Regions from separate parts of the Acinetobacter sp. V116_7 genome, predicted to be linked through region 1. Evidence: predicted binding sites of a transcription regulator. Region 1 holds the regulator's gene; each other region holds the start of a gene.
The links. Region 1 encodes PhoB, which activates phosphate uptake and scavenging genes when phosphate is short. Its sites were predicted from a motif close to TGTCATNAANCTGTCATAA; they were not measured.

Region 1 (2,212 bases):
ATGAGCTCTCTTTAATCGCAACTGGCTTAAATGGATATGTCACTCAAATTGCGATTCGATGGGTCATGGGAGGGTTTGAACAGTCGCTTGAACAGGTTTTAACCGCATGCCGTATCGTTTTCTTATCTTTATTAGCGCAAGTTTCAAAATAATATTAAAGTTTTTTGACAGCCATAAATGTGCAAAATGAGTTAAGCGATTCAAGTGATAACCTATTGAATGATTTTAAGAAAATTAAAGTCTTCATGTCACAATTTGGTCATACCTTTGCCTTAGTTTTGTCACAAATTATTGCTAAATTTAATTTTATAGACTTTTCTGCAATGAAATTGTCATAATTAATCTTTGTAATAAGCCTGTCATAACTACAAAACGGTTCACCGTTAAATCTATAGGATATTGCGCTGTGAAAGATGACTATATTTTAATTGTCGATGATGAGCTTCCTATTCGCGAAATGATCCATACTTCTTTGGACATGGCAGGCTTTCAGTGTTTACAGGCAGAAGATGCCAAACAAGCTCATCAAATTATCGTCGACCAACGTCCGGCGCTTATCTTGCTTGATTGGATGTTACCTGGAGGCGTAAGTGGTGTCGATTTATGTCGCCGCTTAAAACGAGATGAAAACCTAGCAGAAATTCCAGTCATTATGTTGACTGCCCGCGGAGAAGAAGACCACAAAGTACAAGGTCTTGACGCAGGTGCAGATGACTACATGACTAAGCCTTTTTCAACACGTGAACTGGTTTCACGTATTAAGGCAGTTCTGCGTCGTGCTAATGCATTAAGTGGCGAAAAAACCATTGATGCCAATGGCTTAATTCTTGATCCTGTAAGCCAGCGTGTTAGCTTTGGCAACAGCATTTTAGATATGGGTCCAACTGAATATCGCTTACTTGCATTTTTTATGACCCATCCAGAGCGTGCATATACACGTGCCCAGTTGCTCGATCAGGTGTGGGGCGGTAATGTATATATCGAAGACCGCACTATCGATGTGCACATTCGCCGTTTGCGTAAAGTTTTAGAACCTTTTGGTGTAGACCGATTTGTTCAGACTGTGCGTGGAACTGGCTACCGTTTCTCAACACGTGCAGATTTAGCCGCAGGTTAACCAAGATTTATGTATGAACCCTACCCCGTCCCCGAACAGGTACGTGAACAAAAACTTTCCCGCTACAGTAGTTTATGGACGTTTGCCAAACAAGATTTACGGCTCTTATTATTTTTTCTAATTATTGCCGGTTTAGTCGGTTTAGGCGTTGGGTATTTCTGGAGCTGTATTTTTATCGCCTTCGTGGTGTTTTTTGCACTCCAGTTGCGTTCTTTATATCTGGTCAATGACTGGATTGCGAATAAACCTTATGACGTTCCTCCAAATCTTAATGGGATTTGGGGGGCATTATTATTTAATGTTTACCGTGCTCAGCGCCAAGAACGAATTGTTCAGGCGGAAATGGTCGGTTTAATTGATCGAGCTCAGTCATCTTTGGTTGCACTTGCTGAAGCCGTTGTTTTAATTGATGACCAACATCAAATCGAATGGTGGAACCCTGCTGCTGAACGTTTGTTAGGGATCAGCCCACTTGACCGTGGTCGTAACTTATTAACGATTTTACGTCAGCCGACCTTTATTGAATATTTTAACAATATTGATCAGGCACCCGACGGGATTAAGCTTCATTCAAATTTTGATGATGACCGCTATGTACAGGTTAAACTCACAAGATTTGGTGGAGAAAGTCGTTTATTGGTGGCTTACGACGTTACGCGTATGCACAACCTTGAACAAATGCGTAAAGACTTCGTCGATAATATTTCTCATGAACTTCGTACACCATTAACTGTACTGAGTGGTTATATCGAGACCTTTACCGATCAAGAAGATATTAGTCCGCGCTGGAAACGTGCCTTTGATCAGATGCAGTCACAAACCAAGCGTATGAATGCTTTGGTGAATGACTTACTGCTGTTATCGAATTTAGAAAATAATAAGAAAATTGCAAAGAATCAGATTATTGAAATGCCGAGTTTAATGAGTCAACTCTTTGATGATGCTCAGGCCTACAATGCCGATTATGGACATACGCTCAATTTACACATTGATAGCCACTGTGACCTAATTGGTTCTGACATGGAAATTGCCAGTGCATTTAGTAACTTAATTACGAATGCTATCAAGTACACGCCAAAAGGTGGAACCATTACC
Region 2 (2,212 bases), on a different contig from region 1:
TTCTTTCGTACCGCGGTCAATATAACCACTACGCTGCTCTTCTGGTAAGTTTTTTAACTCCCAAGCAATTACAGCTTGCATACAAGTTTCACGCTGCTCTTTTGTTAAAACAACACCATTTGGCCATTTACCAATTTCTACTGCTGTTTTTAAACGCTCTACAATTTCAGGGTTTAAAATAGATAGCATTTGTTCAATATTCATGATTCATCTCTTTGGAAAGATTCAAAATCTTGGTTCCAACCAAGTTTGGTACGGCAGGCCATATAAAAATCATAACCTGGTGGATGCAATAAACTTAGTTTAAATGGATGTTTGCGGATGTGTAAACTATCTCCAACATTGAGCGATATGCTATGTTGACCATCTGCACTCACCATCGGTAATACCCGATTTTCGCGAATAACAATCTTAATTTCGCTTTGTCCACCGACTACGATAGGACGTGATGACAATGTATGCGGATGCATTGGAACTAATGCAATAGCGTCCATACTTGGGTGTAAAATTGGTCCACCACCTGACAATGCATAAGCCGTTGATCCAGTTGGAGTCGAAACAATTAAACCGTCACTATGCTGGCGATAAACATATTGGCCATCAATGTTGAGTTCAAAGTCAATCATGTGGACCGACTTACCCGAATGCAAAACGACATCATTTAAAGCAATGGCATCATAAATGACTTCGCCATTTGTTCGTACTTCCATTTCAAGCAAGAAACGACGATCAAGTTGGAAATGCCCTTGAAGTACTTGGTCAAGCTTGAAAATGGCTTCTGAAGGTTTGATATCAGTTAAAAAACCTAACCGCCCGCGGTTGATACCAATAACAGGCGTGTTGTAACGAACTAAAGCTCTTGCTGCATGCAGTAAAGAACCGTCCCCGCCAACTACAATAACTAAATCAGCAACTTCACCTAATAAATGACGGCTTACTACCTGTGCATGATCATAAGGCACTAATTCAGCAGTTTCCTGATCAAAAATGGGGTTTAAACCTAGGTTCAATAAATGATCATGAATTAAACATAGTGTTTCTACAACTGATGATTTATCTGGTCGACCGATTAACCCGACGTTTCTGAAGGACTTATGTGAAATTTGCACGAATGAGTAAGCTCCGCTGCGATACTTGCCTATAATAACATTAACCTGATTAATTTAAAAAAACATAACTACAAGATGCTGTAAAATTCAATCTAAGTTTTCCAATTATTCACAGTTTTATCATTGCAAATTGATGACAAGCTATCGCATCATTACAGGCATTGTTAGGGTTTTATCTCATTTTTATGAAGTTTGAACGTGGTATCGGTTTCTTTGCACTAATCTTTTCCATTTTGGTCATTGGTGCTTTTATTGCTCTTAGTATCTATCTGATTCGTTTAGATAATATTATCCGTGAAAAATTTGAAGGACAACGGTGGGATATTCCTGCCAAAGTGTTTGCACGACCTCTGGAAATTTATAACAACGCACCTATTTCCCAAGCAAATTTCACTCAAGAATTGAAGCTACTGGGTTACAAAACTTCAAGTAATTATGACAAGTCTGGAAGTTATGTTGCTCAAGGCAGCAACATGTATATTCACACACGTGGTTTTGACTACGGCGACAGTGTTGAACCTGAACAAGTCTTAGAGTTAAGTTTTGCAAATGATCAAGTTGTTGAAGTTCGAAGTACTAAACCCTCTTCAACTGGCGTTGCACGCTTAGAACCGTTACTCATTGGAGGAATTTATCCTCAACACAATGAAGACCGCGTACTCATTAAACTGAATAATGTCCCTAAACCACTCATTGAAGCTTTAATTTCTACAGAAGACCGCAATTTTTATCATCATCATGGTATTTCAATTCGCGGTACGGCTCGTGCACTAGTGAGTAATATCACGGGTGGAAAGCGTCAAGGTGGCTCAACCCTGACTCAACAATTAGTTAAAAACTTCTATCTCACACCTGAGCGCACACTAAAACGTAAAGTTAATGAAGCTTTAATGGCTTTACTGATCGAACTACATTACAGCAAAGATGAAATTTTAGAAGCCTATTTAAATGAAGTAAATCTTGGCCAAAACGGTAGCTACTCAATTAATGGCTATGGTTTGGCTTCACAATTTTATTTTGGTTTACCATTACGTGAACTTAGCGTTGCACAACAAGCTTATCTAGTAGGTTTGGTACAAGGCCCTTCTTTATATAATCCTTGG
Region 3 (2,212 bases), on a different contig from region 1:
AAATCATGAGTGGTAATTCATGACCAAGTTGCTTAAAGACTTCTTTCACCGCAAAAATTGCAGCTTTACAGTTTAATGTATCAAAAACGGTTTCAATCAAAATGATATCTGCACCGCCTTCAATAAGCGCATGAGTTGCCTCAATATAGTTTTCTTTTAGCTCATCAAAAGTGATGTTACGAAAGGCAGGGTCATTTACATTAGGCGAAATTGAACAGGTACGCGATGTTGGACCGAGTACACCTGCTACAAAACGCGGTTTATCTGGAGTCGAATACTTTTCACAAGCTGCTTTAGCTAAACGTGCTGCTTCACGGTTAATCTCTGGAACAAGATCTTCCATGTGGTAGTCAGACATTGAAACACGCGTACCGTTAAAGCTGTTGGTTTCAATAATGTCTGCGCCTGCATCAAGATAAGCTTCATGAATACCTTGAATGATTTCGGGTTGAGTTAGCACAAGAAGGTCATTATTACCTTTTAGGTCATGTGCCCAATCGGCAAAACGCTCACCACGGTAGTCGGCTTCTTCTAATTTATGGCGTTGAATCATGGTACCCATCGCACCATCAATAATCAGAATGCGTTTGGCAAGAAGCGCTTTTAGGGTGGCAAGCGTAGACATAGAAAACCCCGATATTTTACAAATTTAAAAATGCGGCGCTATTGTAACAGAATAGTTGCGCAATTGATGAGCTATAACGACCCACCATTCACTTGTAATAGATTCATTAAAAAAAGGCTTTTATGACAAATAGAGACTGTTTTTTCATCAAATATTCATAAAATGATCATGATATTGAAATATTTCATCGCCAATATTCCGTTTTATGACAATTATGCTGTTTAAAAAACAAGCATTCGGGTAATTTTTTATATATTTTTGCTTTAAAAATAGTCATAAATAAGGAAGATATAAATTGATTTAAATTATTGTATTTTAATAAAAAAATAAATTTCATAGAGGAAAGGTGCATCAAATGAGGTCAAAATATGAAAAATTGACTTCATCAGGCGCCGCTTTGTCATATAATTGTCATAATTTAATTTAAGAATACAGAGGATTTTTTTATCCTCTTACCGTCTGCATGAATTCTAATCTACCCCCTGTTTCGGATTCAAAACTTGCGGCAAACCTGCAAGTCAAATCGACGAATGTACATGTCCCGACACCCAAGTTTTTTATGCCGGTGTTTCTGACGATTATTGTTGCAACACTTATTTATATTGGATTTCAGGTGAGTGCTGATTTAGCACATGTACCACCTTTGAGTCTTTATTCGGTTATCCTTTTATCTACTGCACTCTTGATTGCTTTAGGCTTTGAGTTTGTAAATGGCTTCCACGATACTGCAAATGCAGTAGCAACAGTAATTTACACCAATGCTTTACCTGCACCAGTTGCAGTCATGTGGGCAGGTTTTTGTAATTTTCTTGGGGTAATGGTTGCAAGCGGCGCAGTCGCTTACGGCATTATTGCATTGTTGCCTGTTGAACTGATTATGAACATGGGTAGCGGTGCAGGTTTCGCAATGGTTTTTGCGCTTCTAATTGCTGCAATTCTCTGGAACTTAGGTACTTGGTTCTTGGGTATTCCTGCTTCTAGTTCTCATACTTTGATTGGTTCAATCTTGGGTGTGGGCATTATGAACCATCTGTTGAGTGCATCGACTGGCGTAACGACCAGCGGTGTTGATATGGATCAGGTGATTAAAGTCGGTAAGGCCTTATTATTTTCGCCTTTAATTGGTTTTGCTTTTGCAGCGATTGTATTCTTGTTGGTTAAAACTGTTTTTAAACGCCAATTAGAATTATTCCAGCCGCCAGAAGGTAATAAACCACCACCAGCAATCATTCGTGCAATTTTAATCTTTACCTGTACAGGTGTAAGTTTTGCACATGGTTCTAATGACGGTCAAAAAGGTATGGGTCTCATCATGCTGATTTTGGTTGGTCTGGTGCCGTTGGCTTATTCATTAAATAAAAACCTTGATACACAACAAGTTCAATCATTCCATCAGCTTTCTTCTCAAACTGCCGTATTTTTGAATCAAAATCAGCCAGAATTAACTGATGAAAAAGCACGTGTTATTCTGACTAAATACATTCAAACTAAACAGCAAACTCCAGAAGTAGTGCCTGCATTGGCAAGCATGACTGACCACTTGGGTGAGCGTGTTTCTAGCTATAGCAACTTAAAAGATATTCCAGA
Region 4 (2,212 bases), on a different contig from region 1:
TGGGCCCAGTGAATTCCACTTAATCCTAAAAACACAAACTGTGATAATTATCACGTTTTGTGTTTTTGATAATGTCATTGCTAATCCCCTTTTTCATTGACCTAATTTCAAACTTCATTTGTCTATTTAGCAAATGGAATAGGCTATAAGATCTCATCTTTTGCTAAAATTTTTTATATCTGATCACCTTAATCTTAGGCATATTTTTATATCGCCAATAAAAGTTAAAAGTGAATTTAAAAGAATCAAATTCTAAAAAAATATATATAATTTCTCTTAAGTTTATGTTTTTATTTGATTTTTATAAATTATTGATATCTAAAGTTTTTATTTGTTTTATGAACAAATTATCACCCAAAATGACATTTGAGTAATTAATAATCATTGAAATATTGGTAATAAACCTTATATTGAGTACAGGTTCATACCTTTAACTGAGGAAACGCTCATGAATAAATTTATGGTTGCAGTCTTTACTGGCATGGTGAGCATGGCTGGTTTAAGCGTTCAAGCTGCAACGCCTGAGCAAGAATGTCAGAAATTGCAAGACGACTATAATTTGATTTATGCATCAAAAGGCTTTTGTTTTAAAGATCCTGATGCTAAAGAAAAATATGGTAATGAAAACTGTCATACGACAAAACCAAAGTTTTCTGACAAAGAGCAACAACGTCTTGATGCTATTAAAGAGCGTCAGAAAGAATTGAAATGTAAATAATTTTAAAGGACTAATACATGGCATATGATGATCAAAATATCTTCGCAAAAATTTTACGTGGAGAACTTCCAGCGATAAAAATCTATGAAGATGATCAAGTTCTAGCTTTTATGGATATTATGCCTCAAGCCGATGGTCATACATTAGTTATTCCAAAAACACCAGCTGTAACGCTGCTTGATTTACCCCCAGAAGCAGCCGCATATACCATCCAAATTGTTCAGAAAATTGCGAAAGCAATGGAAAAAGCCTTCAATTTAGAAGGTATTGTTTTGATGCAACTTTCTGGAGCAGCGGCTGGACAAACTGTTCCACATGTTCATTTTCACCTTATTCCTACAAATGTGCATCAACTAGGAAGACATGCTGTAGAGTTAGGCGATCAAGAAAAAATTAAAGCTTTAGCTGAGAAAATTAAAGCAGCTCTTTGATTTTTAATATATTAAAGCGGAGTTTTGACTCCGCTTTTTTTCGTCTAAAAAATATAAAAACCTAAAATAATTAATTTATTTCTAAATTTTAATCGTCATAAAACTGTCATTTATTTTTCACGCCCCTGTCACAAAGTTTGCCGATACTGCTTAGCAAGTTGGTGAGCTTTTGTAACTTTTTGTACATAAGTCAACTACAAAATAAATAGTTAACTAGGCATACGCCATTTTTAAATACCTTTTGGAGAAATCTCAATGAAGAAATTGCTACTCGCTGCCGCAGTTGCAACTTTGAGCATAAACGCGGTGCAAGCAGCGCCAACTTTGTATGGCAAACTAAATGTTTCTATTAACCAAGTTGATAATAAAAATTTCGATGGTAAAAGTGATGTTACCGAAGTTAACTCAAACTCTTCTCGCATTGGGGTAAAAGGCGAAGAGAAATTAACTGACAAGTTATCTGCTGTTTATTTAGCTGAATGGGCAATTTCTACTGATGGTTCAGGTTCTGATAGTGACCTTAGCGCTCGTAACCGTTTCATCGGTTTAAAAACTGAAGGTGTTGGTACTTTAAAAGTAGGTAAATACGACTCTTACTTTAAAACTGCTGCTGGTGGTAACCAAGACATCTTTAATGACGATACACGTTTAGATATTACCAATATCATGTACGGTGAAAACCGCTTAGATAACGTAGTTGGTTTTGAATTAGACCCTAAATTATTAGCTGGTTTAACTTTCAACATCATGGCTCAAACTGGTGAAAGCACCTCTGACAGCAAACAAGGTGAAACTGGTAAAGACAGCAAGAATGACAGCTTTGACTCTGTGTCTACTGCGCTTGGTTATGAAAACAAAGATCTTGGTTTAGCAGTAGCTGCCGCTGGTGACTTTGGTATTAAAGGTAAATATGCTGCTTACGGTTTGAAAGATGTTTATACAGATGCTTACCGTGTAACTGGTTCTTATGACATCGCAAAATCAGGTTTTGTGGTAGGTGCTTTATGGCAACATGCTGAACCTACTGATGAATTGACTGCATATGGTCAATCATATAAATCAG

Region 2: the regulator PhoB is predicted to act here: its motif matches at 1,230-1,248, upstream of AC1PJP_RS04815 (NAD(+) kinase).
Region 3: the regulator PhoB is predicted to act here: its motif matches at 1,024-1,042, upstream of AC1PJP_RS13450 (inorganic phosphate transporter).
Region 4: the regulator PhoB is predicted to act here: its motif matches at 1,243-1,261, upstream of AC1PJP_RS16155 (porin).

Annotation. Positions count from the first base shown of each region.
Region 1 is NZ_JBWZIF010000012.1:182,397-184,608, forward strand. It holds gene AC1PJP_RS03485 (TetR/AcrR family transcriptional regulator) at 1-152, shown strand, start outside; gene phoB (phosphate regulon transcriptional regulator PhoB) at 407-1,117, shown strand; gene phoR (phosphate regulon sensor histidine kinase PhoR) at 1,127-2,212, shown strand, end outside.
Region 2 is NZ_JBWZIF010000014.1:44,627-46,838, forward strand. It holds gene AC1PJP_RS04810 (YeaC family protein) at 1-204, opposite strand, end outside; gene AC1PJP_RS04815 (NAD(+) kinase) at 201-1,109, opposite strand; gene mrcB (penicillin-binding protein 1B) at 1,295-2,212, shown strand, end outside.
Region 3 is NZ_JBWZIF010000027.1:182,676-184,887, forward strand. It holds gene metH (methionine synthase) at 1-625, opposite strand, end outside; gene AC1PJP_RS13450 (inorganic phosphate transporter) at 1,089-2,212, shown strand, end outside.
Region 4 is NZ_JBWZIF010000028.1:464,237-466,448, forward strand. It holds gene AC1PJP_RS16145 (YARHG domain-containing protein) at 449-718, shown strand; gene AC1PJP_RS16150 (HIT family protein) at 736-1,149, shown strand; gene AC1PJP_RS16155 (porin) at 1,405-2,212, shown strand, end outside.